One region of the Cronobacter sakazakii genome, then DNA from elsewhere that is predicted to be linked to it. Evidence: predicted binding sites of a transcription regulator. Region 1 holds the regulator's gene; each other region holds the start of a gene.
What was found. Region 1 encodes PurR, which represses purine synthesis genes. Its sites were predicted from a motif close to CANGCAAACGTTTGCNTG; they were not measured.

Region 1 (3,888 bases):
CACCGGCAGCTTTACTGCAGCCGCCGCAGAACTGCACCGCGTGCCTTCTGCCGTCAGTTATACGGTGCGCCAGCTTGAGGAGTGGCTTGCGGTATCGCTCTTTGAGCGCCGCCATCGCGATGTGGTTCTGACACCCGCCGGAGCCTGGTTTTTGCGGGAAGGGCGTTCTGTTATCAAAAAAATGATGATCACCCGTCAGCAGTGCCAGCAAATCGCCAACGGATGGCGCGGACAGCTCTCCATCGCGGTGGATAATATCGTGCGCCCGGAACGCGTCCGGCGGCTGGTGCTCGATTTCTACCGGCACTTCTCTGATGTGGAGTTGCAGGTGTCGCAGGAAGTCTTTAACGGCGTCTGGGACGCGCTGGCGGACGGGCGCGTGGAGCTTGCGATTGGTGCCACACAGGCGATACCGGTCGGTGGGCGCTTCGCGTTTCGTGATATGGGCATGCTGAGCTGGCGTTGCGTAGTGGCGCACCATCATCCGCTGGCACAGCACGCGGGCGCGCTCAGCGACGACAGGCTGCGCGATTACCCGTCGCTGGTGCTGGAAGATACATCGCGATCGCTGCCCAAGCGCATTACCTGGCTTCTGGATAACCAGCGGCGCGTGGTAGTGCCGGACTGGCACTGCGCCGCCGATGCGCTGAGCGAAGGGCTCTGTATCGGCATGGTGCCGACACATTTCGCGAAGCCATGGCTCGATAGCGGGGAGTGGCGCGCGTTGACGCTGGAAAACCCGTTCCCGGACGCCGCCTGCTGTCTGACGTGGCGGCAAAGCGACGCCTCGCCCGCGCTGCGCTGGCTGCTCGATTATCTGGGGGACAGTGAAACGCTGAACAAGGAGTGGCTGCGGGAGCCGCAGTGATACGGCTCCCGGAAGGATTAACGGCGATAGTCGCGGAACGGGCCGTCCGCCACCGAGCGGCGTTCGATCAGGCGCGGATGCACCTCAATCGTCTGCGACTCTTCGCGCTTATTCACGATGCGGTCGAGCAGCATATTGAACGCGGTCTGGCCGAGCGTTTCTTTTGGCTGATGGATAGTCGTCAGTGCCGGGCTAAAGAAACGCGCGTTGCGTACGTTGTCGTAGCCGATGATCGAAATATCCTGCGGTACGCGCAGGCCCATCTCATCGGCGGCGCAGATAGCGCCCATCGCCATAATATCGCCGCCGCAGAACACGGCAGTCGGGCGCTGCGGCTGCGAGAGGATCTGCTGCATCGCGCGGTAACCGGATTCCGGCTCGAAATCGCCCTGCACGATCCAGTTTTCCGGCACTTTAATGACCGCTTCTTCCAGCGCTTTCATAAAGCCTGAGAAACGCCCGACGCCGGTGTTACGCTCAAGCTGCCCCGGAATCACGCCAATATCACGATGGCCGCGCTCAATCAGATAACGCCCGGCGAGATAACCGCCCTGGAACGCGTTATCTATAACCGAGTCCGTAAAATCGGCTTTCGCTTCACCCCAGTCCATCACCACCATCGGGATATGACGGTACTCTTCAAGCGTGGAAAGCAGCGGCTGCGGGTATTCCGAACACATCACCAGCAGGCCGTCGACGCGCTTTTGCGCCATCATCGACAGATACGCGCGCTGCTTTTCCAGGTTGTTATGCGCGTTGCCCAAAATCAGCGTATAGCCTTTGGCGAAGCAGCTGTTTTCAACGGCTTCAATGATTTCGGCGAAATAGGGCGCTTCGCTACTGGTCGCCAGCAGCCCGATAGATTTGGTGTGATTCACCTTCAGGCTGCGCGCCACGGCGCTTGGCGAATAGTGTAATTCTTTGATAGCCGCCCAAACCGCATTGCGCGTCTCTTCCGCCACAAAACGGGTTTTGTTAATCACATGTGAGACTGTTGTTGTGGAAACGTTGGCTCGCTTCGCGACGTCTTTAATTGTTGCCATTAATAATCACTCCAGACCCCTGGCTGAGCCGTGTAAAATCACGGGTTAATCGTTTGCCTGTACACACCCCTGACTGCCGCGAGGAGAGTGCGGCATGCCGGGAAACGCGACATTTTTCGTGAGGAGGGGTCGATGGCCGGTACCGAATAAAGTAGCGACGAATTTTGGCTTATCTTTATCGAAAGGGGAAGAGGGAAAACGCATATCTGGTTAAATGTCGCAGGATTTTTCGGCCCGTTTATGCAAAAATGCGCACTACCTGATTTTTATGGGGTCTTTAAGGAGAATACCATGAGTACCGATCTGAAATTTTCGCTGGTCACGACGCTGGTTGTACTGGGCCTGATTGTGGCGGGCGCATTTACCGCCATTCTGCATTAAGCGACAGGCGGGAGCGCACCTGTTCTCCCGCTTTCTTAAACTTTTCTTGCGTTTAAGCGCCGATTCCCCGCTGTTTTCTTTCTTTTTCCCGTTATTCCCTTTAGATTCGCTAATAACAATGAGCGCGTGTTCTTAACAGCTGCGCAATAATATTTTGCTGTTTTTGTCCCTTATCTTTTCTGATTGCGAGTGTCATCCTTTTCTGCATCCTGCTGTAACGTCGGGCGTTCCCGGCGCTGTTGTACAATTTCTGGAGCAATGAATGAAAGTCAATTTTCCGTTACTGGCACTGGCTATCGGTGCTTTTGGCATTGGCACGACCGAGTTTTCCCCGATGGGGTTGTTGCCGGTAATAGCGAACGGCGTCAACGTCTCCATTCCGGCCGCCGGTATGCTGATTAGCGCCTACGCGGTCGGCGTGATGGTAGGCGCACCGCTGATGACGCTTTTACTGTCGCACCGCGCACGGCGTAGCGCGTTGATTTTTCTGATGGCGATTTTTACGCTCGGTAACGTGCTGTCAGCACTGGCACCGGATTATATGACGCTGATGGCCTCGCGTATCCTCACCAGCCTTAACCACGGCGCGTTCTTCGGGCTCGGCTCGGTGGTGGCGGCAAGCGTGGTGCCAAAGCATAAACAGGCGAGCGCCGTCGCGACGATGTTTATGGGCCTGACCATCGCCAATATCGGCGGCGTGCCGGCGGCCACCTGGCTTGGTGAAACCATCGGCTGGCGAATGTCGTTTCTGGCGACGGCCGGTCTTGGCCTGGTGGCGATGGCGAGCCTCTGGTTTTCCCTGCCAAAAGGCGGCAGCGGCGAGCGCCCGGATGTGAAAAGCGAACTGGCCGTGTTGATGCGCCCGCAGGTGGTGAGCGCGCTGCTGACGACGGTGCTCGGCGCGGGCGCGATGTTTACGCTCTATACCTATATCGCGCCTGTGTTGCACCACATCACTGACGCCAGCGCGGCGTTCGTCACCGCCATGCTGGTGCTGATTGGCGTCGGGTTTTCCATCGGCAACTATCTGGGCGGCCGCCTGGCGGACCGCTCGGTGAGCGGCACGCTGAAAGGCTTCCTGATGCTGCTTATCGTCATTATGGCGGCTATTCCGTGGCTTGCGAAAACGGAAATCGGCGCGGCGGTGAGCATGGTGGTATGGGGGGCTGCGACTTTCGCGGTAGTGCCGCCTCTGCAGATGCGCGTGATGCGTGTCGCCAGCGAAGCGCCGGGCCTGTCGTCATCGGTGAATATCGGGGCGTTTAATCTCGGTAACGCGCTTGGCGCGGCGGCGGGCGGGGCCGTTATCCATGCGGGCTTCGGCTATAGCGTAGTGCCAGTGATGGGCGCGCTGATTGCCGCACTCGGCCTGCTGCTGGTGCTGATCTCCAGCCGTCGCGAAGCGCAAATGGCGTGCAGCGCTGAATAATCCATGCTGCCATATAAAAGAAAACGGAGAAGGGTGACCTTCTCCGTTTTTTTGTGAGGATAAATCGATTAACGAATAGTGCGCGGCGTCATCACCCGGCGCGCGCCGACATAGTGACGCTGCCAGTAATCTTCGCTCAGCGAGGTTATCTGGATTTCCTGGCCGCT
Region 2 (3,888 bases), 1.6 Mb from region 1:
CGCGCGATTACCAGACGCAGGCGCTGGGGAACGTGGTGGAGCTGCACGACGCCGGGCAGCGGCTCTTCAGCCTGCTGCGTAAAGCGCCTGGCGTTCATCTGCACTGCCCGGCGCGCGTGACGGCTATTACCCGCCGTGACGAGACAGTCAGCGTACAGCTTGATAACGGCGAGACGCTGGAAGGGCAATTGCTGGTCGCGGCTGATGGTTCGCGCTCGTCTATTGGCGCGCAGTGCGGCATCGAGTGGCGTCAGCAGCCTTATCATCAGGCGGCAATCATCGCGAATGTTGCGACGGCGCTGCCGCATCAGGGCCGCGCGTTCGAGCGTTTTACCGAACACGGCCCGCTGGCGCTGTTGCCGATGTCGGGCGGTCGCAGTTCGCTCGTCTGGTGCCATCCTCTCGATAAACAGGCCGAGGTGCTTGGCTGGAGCGATGAGCGTTTCTGCCGCGAATTGCAGACCGCCTTTGGCTGGCGGCTGGGGCGCATTACGCACGCGGGCGCGCGCAGCGGTTATCCGCTCGCGTTAAGTCTCGCCTCGCGGGTGATTTCTCACCGCACGGCGCTGGTCGGCAATGCCGCCCAGACGCTGCACCCGATCGCAGGCCAGGGGTTTAACCTCGGGCTTCGCGATGTCATGACGCTCGCCGAGACGCTGGCACAGGCTTTCGTGCGCGGCGAAGATATCGGCGCATATCCGGTGCTTGGCGCGTATCAACAGCGCCGCGAGCAGGATAAAGCCGCAACCATCGGCGTGACCGACGGACTGGTGCAGCTTTTCGCCAACCGCTGGTCGCCGCTGGTCGTTGGGCGCAACCTTGGCCTGATGGCAATGGATCTATTTACCCCGGCGCGTGACGCGCTGGCCAGACGCACCCTCGGTTGGGTGCCGCGCTAAGGAGTCGAATGTGCAAAGTGTAGATGTAGCGATTGTTGGCGGCGGCATGGTTGGGCTGGCGGTGGCCTGCGGGCTGGAAGGCAGCGGGCTGCGTGTCGCGGTGCTGGAGCAGCGCGCGCCGGAACCGCTGGAGGCGAGCGCGCCGCCAGCACTGCGGGTATCAGCGATTAACGCCGCCAGTGAAGCGTTGCTCAAAAAGCTTGATGTCTGGGATGCCATTCTTCGCCAGCGCGCTGCCGCCTATCACGGCATGGAAGTCTGGGAGAAAGACAGTTTCGGGCGCATCGCGTTTGATGACGCGTCGTTTGGCTTCAGCCATCTCGGGCACATTATTGAAAACCAGGCGATCCACTACGCGCTGTGGCAAAAAGCGCAGCAGTGTAAATCGGTGACGCTGATGGCACCCGCGACGCTGCAGCAGGTCGCGTGGGGAGAAAACGAAGCCTTCCTTACGCTTGAAGACGGCAACATGCTGACGGCGCGTCTGGTTATCGGCGCAGATGGCGCGAACTCCTGGCTGCGTACAAAAGCGGAAATTCCGCTGACGTCCTGGGATTATCAGCATCATGCGCTGGTCGCCACGATCCGCACCGATGAGCCGCATGGCGGCGTGGCGCGCCAGGTGTTCCACGGCGACGGTATTCTGGCGTTTTTGCCGCTAAGCGACCCGCATCTGTGTTCCATCGTCTGGTCACTTTCGCCTCAGGAAGCCGACCGGATGCAGCAGGCACCGGTGTCGACGTTTAATCAGGCACTCTGCGTGGCGTTCGATAATCGTCTCGGCTTATGCTCGCTTGAGAGCGAGCGTCAGGTCTTTCCGCTCACCGGGCGTTACGCGCGCCAGTTCGCCGCGCACCGTCTGGCGCTGGTCGGTGACGCGGCGCACACCATCCATCCGCTGGCCGGGCAGGGCGTTAACCTCGGCTTTATGGATGCCGCCGAACTGATAAGCGAACTGCGCCGTCTGCATCAGCAGGGCAAAGATATCGGCCAGCACCTTTATCTGCGCCGCTACGAGCGCAGCCGTAAACATGCCGCCGCGATGATGCTGGCGGGCATGCAGGGTTTCCGCGAGCTTTTCTCCGGCGCTAACCCGGCGAAAAAGCTGCTGCGCGATCTGGGCTTAACGCTTGCCGATAAATTGCCGGGCGTTAAACCGCAGTTGATTCGCCAGGCGATGGGGCTTAACGACCTGCCGGAGTGGTTGCGTTAACTGCGTCACACTTCTCTTTCCGGCGCACGGAAAGAGAAGTCTCTCCCCGTTTGAAATATTCTAATTTCACCCTCTTTTTCGGATTAGTTTTTTTAATCTCTGAATTTTTCTCTTTCCATTATTTTCCCTTCAAAACAGCGTTTTCTGCCCGGTTATTTTGATAAGGCGGCAAAGCGTTAGCGTTTTGACGGCACCTGAAACCATTCAGGCAGTGTTTCATGCTGCGGCGTGAAAAAGGATTTTGCGCCATAAGCTAATCTGATGACACAGCCTGGCTTATGGTTTACGCCCTCGTTCGGTGATAAGTTCAGATGCAAGTTAACGTTTGCGTCGCCGCCGGGATCGGCGTCGGCGCCGGGTTTCATTCAGCGCGTTGCGCCGTTCGAAACCCACACCAACCCGGCTGACAGGATGAGGAAAAGATGGCTCAACAAACCCCGTTGTATGAACAGCACAACCTCTGCGGCGCGCGCATGGTGGATTTCCACGGCTGGATGATGCCGCTGCATTACGGCTCGCAGATTGATGAGCACCATGCGGTGCGTAACGACGCGGGGATGTTTGATGTCTCCCATATGACCATTGTCGACCTGCGCGGCGCGCGTACCCGCGACTTCCTCCGTTACCTGCTGGCAAACGATGTGGCAAAGCTCACCCAGCCGGGCAAAGCGCTCTACACCGCCATGCTCAACGCCTCCGGCGGCGTGATTGACGACCTGATTGTCTACTTCATGACCGAGGACTATTTCCGCCTGGTGGTGAACTCCGCCACCCGTGAAAAAGACCTCGCCTGGATTAACGAGCACGCCGAGCCGTATGGCGTGTCCGTCACGGTGCGCGACGATCTCTCCCTTATCGCCGTCCAGGGGCCGAACGCGAAGGCGAAAGCCGCCACGCTCTTTACCGACGCGCAGCGTAAAGCCACAGAAGGCATGAAGCCGTTTTTCGGCGTACAGGCGGATGACCTGTTTATCGCCACCACCGGCTACACCGGCGAGGCGGGCTATGAAATCGCGATGCCGAATGAAAAAGCGGCCGGCTTCTGGAGCCAGCTTGTGGAAGCGGGCGTCAAACCGTGCGGGCTTGGCGCGCGTGATACGCTGCGCCTTGAGGCGGGCATGAACCTTTATGGCCAGGAGATGGACGAAGGCGTTTCGCCGCTCGCCGCCAATATGGGCTGGACGATCGCCTGGCAGCCGGAAGACCGCGCGTTTATCGGTCGCGATGCGCTGGAAGCCCAGCGTGAGAACGGCACGGAACAGCTGGTTGGTCTGGTGATGACAGAAAAAGGCGTGCTGCGCGGCGAGCTGCCGGTGCGTTTTACCGATGCCGATGGCAACGCCCGCGAAGGCATCATTACCAGCGGCACCTTCTCGCCAACGCTTGGCTACAGCATTGCGCTGGCTCGCGTTCCTGCGGGTATCGGCGATACTGCCATTGTGCAGATCCGCAACCGCGAAATGCCCGTGAAAGTCACTAAACCCATTTTCGTGCGCGCCGGTAAGCCGGTCACGCAGTAAGTTTTGTTATCAGGAGAGAAGCAATGAGCAATGTGCCAAACGAACTGAAATACAGCAAAGAACACGAATGGCTGCGTAAAGAAGCTGACGGCACTTACACCGTCGGGATCACCGAGCACGCGCAGGAACTGCTGGGCGACATGGTGTTTGTCGATCTGCCGGACGTCGGCACGACCGTTAACGCGGGTGATGACTGCGCCGTCGCGGAATCCGTCAAAGCCGCCTCCGACATCTACGCGCCGGTCAGCGGCGAGAT
Region 3 (3,888 bases), 2.2 Mb from region 1:
CAACATGAAAAAAAATTTTTTTAAAATAACGCTTTCTGCTCTGCTGCTGGCAAGTACAGCCCATGCTATAGCGGAAACACAGGATCAATCCGCAACCCTCGCTGTCACTGGCAAACTCAGTAATACGGCGGCAGACTGCGAGGTGACTTTGTCAAAAAACGTCATCACTCTTAATTCAACATCCGGCAGCCTAATTGAACAAGGGCAAAATGCCACCGATCCAGCCCTCATCACCTTTTCGGTTAAGGGTTCGGATGACTTTACGCAATGCAGTGAAGAAGTTTACAACGGGAAAGTTGCCATTAAATTTACCGGCAGCTTTGACAATGCTGACGGTAATGTTTTTTCGAATACTGACACAAGTGGAAATGCCGCCTCTGGTGTAGGTATTGGTTTATTTAAGAGTGATAAAACACCTATTGATGTACGTGAAACTTATACCATTGCGGATAAGACAAATTATTCCACCAATTTTATTGGGATACAGTTAGTAAAACTGAAAGGCCAGACGGTTACTTCCGGCTCCGTCACAGGCAATATTACGTTCCAGATAGAGCGTCTTTAATCCATTATTTACTGAAACACATATTTACCTATTGATATTCATGTCAAGGAGAAACTCATGAAATTAAATAAAATCACAGGATTAATGATTACTGGCTTGCTCTTCGCAGGCGCGGCTCAGGCAAGTGTTTCGTCTGAGGATATGCCCGCCTCACTGTCTGTCACCGGAAAACTTTCTTCTGTAAATCAAGGGTGCAGAGTGACACTTTCTCAGGAGAGTGTTTCTTTTACGGTTGACACGTCACAACTGGTATCGCAGGGAGATAACGCTACCGCTCCCCAGGCCATTTCCGTTTTTATCAATGGTGCTGATAAAGACGGGGCCTGCGCCGATGCCGTTTCAAACGGTCATATCGCGGTGAAATTTATGGGGCAAGCTGATAATGCTGAAGGCACAACTTTAGCAAATCAATATGCGTCCTCAGGGAACGCAGCCAGCGGTGTGGGCATTGGTTTTTTTGCAGAAGATGACACGCCTCTTGCTATTAATAATGACTTGTTAAAGGTCAGCAAAATCACTTTATCGCATTTAGGTAAAGTCAGCTTCGGCGTCCAGCCGGTTAAGCTGGCTAACCAAAATGTCACCGCTGGCGGTGTTTCAGGCGCAGTCACGGTACAGATCGAACGGCTTTAATTTTTTACCGCCTTTCCACTGGAAAGGCGGTTTTTCCTGTTCGCCCTAAAACTCACTTCATTTTTTAATGCGTGTCAGCAGTAACGATGCGCAGACATTAACTTTGTTCGTGTCATGAATGTCTGTCAGGCAGCACAGACTGATGGCGGTAAATCGCGTCATGGATACGGATTTCCGTTTTTTCAGGCAGGTATGCTCGCCGTTTGCAATCGTTTGCTTTTGTGATGCACTTCGCTAGAATGTCCGCTTTTCCACCGTGGGATTATGTCAATGTCCATTAACACCCTTGAGTCTGAAAACGCGCAATCGGTTGCGCCCGCGCGAAATAGCGAACTCATCTATCGTCTGGAAGACCGGCCGCCGCTGCCGCAAACGCTGTTTGCCGCCTGCCAGCATCTTCTGGCGATGTTCGTTGCGGTGATTACGCCTGCGCTGCTGATTTGTCAGGCTCTTGGGCTGCCCGCGCAGGACACCCAGCACATCATCAGCATGTCGCTGTTTGCCTCCGGTGTGGCATCGATTATTCAGATTAAAGCGTGGGGGCCGGTCGGCTCCGGGCTGCTTTCCATTCAGGGCACCAGCTTTAACTTTGTGGCACCGCTCATTATGGGCGGGACGGCGCTGAAGACCGGCGGCGCGGACGTGCCAACCATGATGGCCGCACTGTTCGGCACTCTAATGCTGGCAAGCTGCACCGAAATGGTCATCTCCCGCGTTCTTCACCTGGCGCGCCGCATTATCACGCCGCTGGTTTCCGGTGTGGTGGTGATGATTATCGGTCTGTCGCTGATTCAGGTCGGGCTGACGTCAATTGGCGGCGGCTATGCTGCGATGAGCGATCACACCTTCGGCGCGCCGAAAAACCTGCTGCTGGCAGGCGCAGTGCTGGCGGTAATCATTCTGCTTAACCGCCAGCGTAACCCGTACCTGCGCGTCGCCTCGCTGGTGATTGCGATGGCGGTGGGTTATCTGCTGGCCTGGGCGATGGACATGCTGCCGCAAAGCGTGGCACCTGCGCAGAGCGCGCTGATTATGATCCCCACCCCGCTGCATTACGGGCTTGGCATCGACTGGAACCTGCTGCTGCCGCTGATGCTGGTCTTTATGATCACCTCGCTTGAAACCATCGGCGATATCACCGCCACCTCTGACGTCTCCGAACAGCCCGTTTCCGGCCCGCTGTATATGAAGCGCCTGAAAGGCGGCGTGCTGGCGAACGGGCTGAACTCGTTTGTCTCCGCCGTGTTCAACACTTTCCCGAACTCCTGCTTTGGACAAAACAACGGCGTTATCCAGTTAACAGGCGTCGCCAGCCGCTATGTCGGCTTTGTGGTGGCGCTGATGCTGATTGTGCTCGGCCTGTTCCCGGCGGTGAGCGGTTTCGTTCAGCATATCCCTGAGCCGGTGCTGGGCGGCGCGACAATTGTGATGTTCGGCACCATTGCGGCGTCCGGCGTGCGTATCGTCTCCCGCGAGCCGTTAAACCGCCGCGCGATCATGATTATCGCGCTGTCGCTGGCGGTGGGCCTCGGCGTTTCTCAGCAGCCGCTGATCCTGCAGTTCGCGCCGGACTGGGTGAAAAACCTGCTTTCCTCCGGCATCGCCGCGGGCGGCATCACCGCCATTGTGCTGAATCTGATTTTCCCGCCGGAAAAACAGACCAACGACTGATCCCCTGCCGATGGCGGCGCCACGCCGCCATCGCCGACACCTCCGTTGACAATCCCCGCCTTGAGCAATTCGCCTGAATAGTGCATAAATCCATCATCGGAAGTTCACAGGATGGAAGACAATGAAATTTCTCGGAAAGCTCATCATTGCGCTGATCGCCGCCGTTCTGCTGATTCTGCTCGTGCTTTACGTGCTGTTGCAGACGCGCTGGGGCGCGGGCTGGCTCACCGGCTGGGTGAACCAGCACAGCGGCTATCACATCACCTTTGATGAAATGGACCACAGCTTTTCCGCGCCTTCGCATCTGGTGCTCAAAAATGTGACGTTCGGGCGCAGCGGCCAGCCCGCCACGCTGGTGGCGCAAAAGGTCGATATCGGGCTGAGCAGCCGACAGGTTACCGAGCCGATGCACGTCGATACCATTTTGCTCTACAAAGGCACGCTGAATTTATCCCCTTCCACCGCGCCGCTGCCGTTTCGTGCCGACCGCCTTCAGCTAAGCGATATGGCGTTTAACAGCCCGAAAACCGGCTGGGATCTCAGCGCGCAGCGCGTTAGCGGAGGTATCAGCCCGTGGCTGCCGGAGGCCGGGAAAATCCTCGGCAGCAAAGCGGATATCGCCCTGAGCGCAGGCTCGCTGACGCTAAATGGCATGCCCGCCAGCAATGTGCTGGTGCAGGGCGAAATTAACAATGACGAAGTGACTATCACCAATCTCGGTGCCGATATCGCCCGCGGCGCGCTTACCGGCAACGCGCGTCGGTTAGCGAACGGCGGCTGGGTGGTGGATAACCTGCGCTTAAGCGATATCCGTCTGCAAACCGCGAAATCGGTAAGCGATCTGCTGCAACCGCTGACGACGCTCCCCTCGCTTGCGCTTGGCCGCGTTGACGTGACTGACGCGCGGCTTGAAGGGCCAGGCTGGGCGGCAACCGATCTGGATATCAGCCTGCGCAATCTGACGCTCGTGAACGGCAGCTGGCAGAGCGATGACGGCAAGGTGTCGATGAACGCCAGCG
Region 4 (3,888 bases), 1.4 Mb from region 1:
CCAGCCGCAAAGCGGCGAACACCGCGTCTGGCAATTCCCGGAAGAGGTGGGATGCTTCGCGCTGCGTGAGAAGGGCGGCTTTATCGTCGCGCTGCGCAGCGGCATCTGGCTTGCTGACGAGCGGGGCATTCTGGGGCAGAAGATTTGCGATAACCCCAATAACCCGGCGCTGGCGCGCTTTAACGACGGCGGCACCGACCACGACGGACGCTTTTACGCGGGCACTTTCTGGGCTCCCGGTGACTACAAAGGCGCGCTGCTGGTGCGTGTAGACAATGATCTCAGCGCGCATGTTATCCAGAGTGATATTCACGGCGCGAATGGCCTTGCCTTCAGCCCTGACAGACGCTGGATGTATACCTCTGATACGCCGAAAGGCGTGATTTACCGCACGCCGCTTGATGAGCTCGGCGAGCCGGGCAAACGCGAGATTTTTAAAACCTTTGGCGAAGGCGAAGGCATTCCTGATGGCGCGGCGCTGGATGTGGAAGGCTGCTACTGGACGGCGATGTATGACGGTCACCGCATCGCGCGGTTTTCGCCAGACGGCGAGCAGCTTGAGGAGTATCGCCTGCCGGTGCGCTGCCCGACGATGGTCTGTTTTGGCGGCCCGGAGATGAAAACGCTCTATATCACCACCACGCGGGAAAATATGGATCTGGAGGAGCTGGAGAAGTTTCCGCTCTCGGGCGCGCTCTTTACGCTTGAGGTCAGCGTCGCAGGCCTGCCGAAGCCGCGATTTAAAGGATAAAAAAACGGCCGGATCTCCGGCCGTGTCTGGTTATGCCGGGTCGACCGGCACCACGTTTTCGCTCGGGTAACAGCCCAGTACTTTCATCGACCGGGTGATCTCCACAAGCTCTTTCAGCGCCTGCTGCATCGCAGCATCGTGGAGATTCGCCTGAACATCCAGATAGAACATCTCTTCCCACGGGTTGCCGTTAATCGGGCGCGATTCAAGCTTCGTCATAATCAGATTGTGATTACGCAGCACCAGTAACGCCTCTACCAGCGCGCCAGCCTGCTGGCCGGTGGCGATTAACAGCGTGGTTTTTGCCGGCACCTGATCGGATACGTTGATTGCCTTGCGGGCCAGCACCACAAAACGGGTGATGTTTTGCGTCTGGTTGGCGAGATTGCGCTCCAGCACCTGCAAACCGTAGAGCGCGCCGCCTGCTTCGCTGCCGAGCGCGGCGACATACGGAGAGCTGGCGTGCGCCACTTTCTCCATCGCGGCGGCGGTGCTTTCGCAATATTCGATTTTCCAGTTCGGGTAGCGCTTGAGGAACTGGCTGCACTGCTGGAACGGCTGCGGATGGCTGTAGACGGTTTCGATTTTCTCAAGCGTGGTGGAGGTGGAGACCAGCACGCAGTGATCGATAGGCAGCGTCAGCTCGCCGACAATCGACAGGCTGGTGTGTTGCAGCAGATCGTAGACATCGTTAATCGCGCCGGAGCTGGTGTTCTCAATCGGCACGACGGCGTAATCGGCCTGGCCCGTCTCCACCTGATTAAAGATATCGTGAAATTTTGCGCAGCCGCTTTCGATGAAGTGATCGAAATGGCGAGCCGCGTACTGGCGGGCGGCCAGGTGCGAGTAAGAGCCTTTCGGGCCGAGAAACGCGATGCGGGCGGAGTGCGGGTTGGTCTGGTTAAGATGCTGCTGGAGTAGCGCCTGCTGGGTAAGAACGGAGTCTTCGATGATCAGCTGAAAAAGCCGGGTGATGTAGTGCGCGTCGAGATGGTGAGTTTTGCCAAGGCTAATTAACCGCTCCAGTAAATCTCGCTCGCGATCGATATCCCTGACCGGACGATGGGTGGCGAGTTTCGCTTTGCCTACCTCAACCGCCAGCGCCCGGCGTTGCGCCAGCAGGGCGAGTAATTGTTCATCCAGCGCGCTGATTTTATCGCGCAGGGCCAGCAACGGGTTTTCCGCAGTCATAACGCCACCTTGTGTATAGCCATAAAAAAGGCCCCCCGGAGTGGGAGGCCTGTTAGTTCGTCTTCGCTTGCTTTCTGTACGACGACACGCCTCCCGTTCAGGGGAAGGTAAAAAAGAAAGCGAAGAAAAACGCGTGTTGCTTCATGAGAGATTCCTTAATAAGCATACCGGTAAAGTACCCGCACCCTTTTTGTTCTGTCAATAAAAAACGCGCCCGAAGGCGCGTGATAAAAGATGACGCTGATGTTTTTACTCTTCTTCTTCGACTTCGGCGAAGTTGGCGTCTTTAACGGAGCCTGTGGTGCGGCGGGCCTCGCCTTTGTGTTGCACCTTGTTCAGTTGCCTTTCCAGCTTGTTAATGAGTTCGTTAATGGCCGTGTACATATCTTCATGTTTGGCGCTGGCGACCAGATGGCCGTTAGGCGTATTGATGGTGGCGTCCGCGACGAACCCCTGGGGCTCTTTAGATAAAATGATATGCGGATTAATCAGATGAGTTTGCCATTTTTCAAGTTTGGCGAGACGGTCGGCGACGTGCTGGCGGATAGCGGGGGTGATTTCCATCTGTTTGCTGGTAATGTTCATTGTCATAAATGTTACCTCTTGTCTTTCCCGTCTTGGTAACTTCAGCATAACCGCCCCAGCGTCAATTTGCGTGATTCAGATCACTTTATTTTGTCACTTTTTGTCAATAAAACGTTTTTGTGAGTCAGGACAGGAAGAGGGCGGATTTCGCTTGTCGGCCTCGTTAAAAGCGGTCATAGTTGATGAGTTAACTCCACCGCCTTCTCTGTTTAAACCTTCATCAAATCCGTTTTTATGCCTCTTTTTTGGTCCGTATACCTTTTTTAAGAGCTCCTCGAAAGGCGCAGCTTCGGCAATAATGCGTCACTCATACCTGCCTAAATGCACGGCTCTTTACGTAAAAAGGATTGTTATGAAAGCCACCTTTCGGCTGACGGCGCTTCGTCGTCTCGCGCTCTGTGTGACGCTCGCCTGTGGCGCTGCGCCTGCCATCGGCGCGTCATTTGATTGTGATAAAGCGGGCACGCCTGTTGAACACGCCATCTGCCAGCAAACGTCGCTCGGCGAACTCGACAGCAAAATCAGCGACAGCTACCTGCGCGCGACAAGCAGCATGACCGCACAGGACGCCGCGGCGTTACGCACGGAGCAGCGCGCGTGGCTTAAAACGCGCAACGCCTGTGCGGGTAACGCGAGTGAACTTAACGCGTGTCTTATGGCGACCATGAAACCCCGCGCTGAACAGCTTGAGCGTATCGCGCGCCGCGCCACCCACGATTTCGATGCCGCGGTCAGTCTTATCCCTGCTTCACCGGCGACCGCCACGGATAAGCTGCGCCAGTATCAGACACCGCTCGCCTCCGCATGGCTGGTCTATCTCAACCGTTTCGTACCCGCCAGCGGCGTGACGGCGCAGGAGGCCAATAAGCGTCATCAGATGGCGCTGGACGGGCTTAAGGATGATGATTTCGCCTGGTCGGTGATGAAAGATATCGACAGCGACCCGAAAGAGGGCAAAGACCGGGCGGTGCTGACGCTGCTGCGTATGAATATCGAAAGGCTGGATTACGAAAACGATAGCGATCGCCCGTACGTCCACTGCTTTATTTTCCCGGCGCAAGGGCAGGCCGCTTATGAAGCGTTTGGGGCGCTGTATGGTTCATCACGCGATGGCGCAGCGCCAGTTTGTGCCCCTCAGGCTGCAATTTTCAGTACGCCCGCCTGGAAAGCGCTCGACGATGCGTTTTCCGATGCGCTGAGCAAAGCGAGTGAAGGCGCCGGGACGATTCAGCATGCCAGCTATGCGGACTGGCGTATTTTTGAGCTGCACGTGACCGTTAAGCCGGAGGATTACCTCAACCCTTCCGAACCGGCTCAAAAACCGCGGGATTCGGAAAAAGAGATCCGCGAGTGGAAAGACG

Region 2: a site for PurR is predicted at 2,427-2,444, ahead of gcvT (glycine cleavage system aminomethyltransferase GcvT). Genes of this name have one in related genera too.
Region 3: a site for PurR is predicted at 1,401-1,418, ahead of CSK29544_RS04955 (nucleobase:cation symporter-2 family protein). Genes of this name have one in related genera too.
Region 4: a site for PurR is predicted at 2,632-2,649, ahead of raiA (ribosome-associated translation inhibitor RaiA). Genes of this name have one in related genera too.

The regions. Positions count from the first base shown of each region.
Region 1 covers NZ_CP011047.1:3,405,478-3,409,365, reverse strand. Annotated here, with positions in the region: gene punR (DNA-binding transcriptional activator PunR) at 1-868, shown strand, start outside; gene purR (HTH-type transcriptional repressor PurR) at 886-1,911, opposite strand; gene cydH (cytochrome bd-I oxidase subunit CydH) at 2,203-2,292, shown strand; gene CSK29544_RS16225 (MFS transporter) at 2,555-3,721, shown strand; gene CSK29544_RS16220 (C40 family peptidase) at 3,790-3,888, opposite strand, start outside.
Region 2 covers NZ_CP011047.1:1,768,217-1,772,104, forward strand. Annotated here, with positions in the region: gene ubiH (2-octaprenyl-6-methoxyphenyl hydroxylase) at 1-899, shown strand, start outside; gene ubiI (FAD-dependent 2-octaprenylphenol hydroxylase) at 910-2,112, shown strand; gene gcvT (glycine cleavage system aminomethyltransferase GcvT) at 2,535-3,632, shown strand; gene gcvH (glycine cleavage system protein GcvH) at 3,656-3,888, shown strand, end outside.
Region 3 covers NZ_CP011047.1:1,063,409-1,067,296, reverse strand. Annotated here, with positions in the region: gene CSK29544_RS04965 (fimbrial protein) at 5-565, shown strand; gene CSK29544_RS04960 (fimbrial protein) at 623-1,198, shown strand; gene CSK29544_RS04955 (nucleobase:cation symporter-2 family protein) at 1,469-2,869, shown strand; gene CSK29544_RS04950 (AsmA family protein) at 2,991-3,888, shown strand, end outside.
Region 4 covers NZ_CP011047.1:1,969,915-1,973,802, forward strand. Annotated here, with positions in the region: gene CSK29544_RS09285 (SMP-30/gluconolactonase/LRE family protein) at 1-751, shown strand, start outside; gene pheA (bifunctional chorismate mutase/prephenate dehydratase) at 782-1,942, opposite strand; Phe leader region at 1,964-2,088, opposite strand; gene pheL (pheA operon leader peptide PheL) at 2,040-2,087, opposite strand; gene raiA (ribosome-associated translation inhibitor RaiA) at 2,192-2,533, opposite strand; gene CSK29544_RS09300 (lysozyme inhibitor LprI family protein) at 2,880-3,888, shown strand, end outside.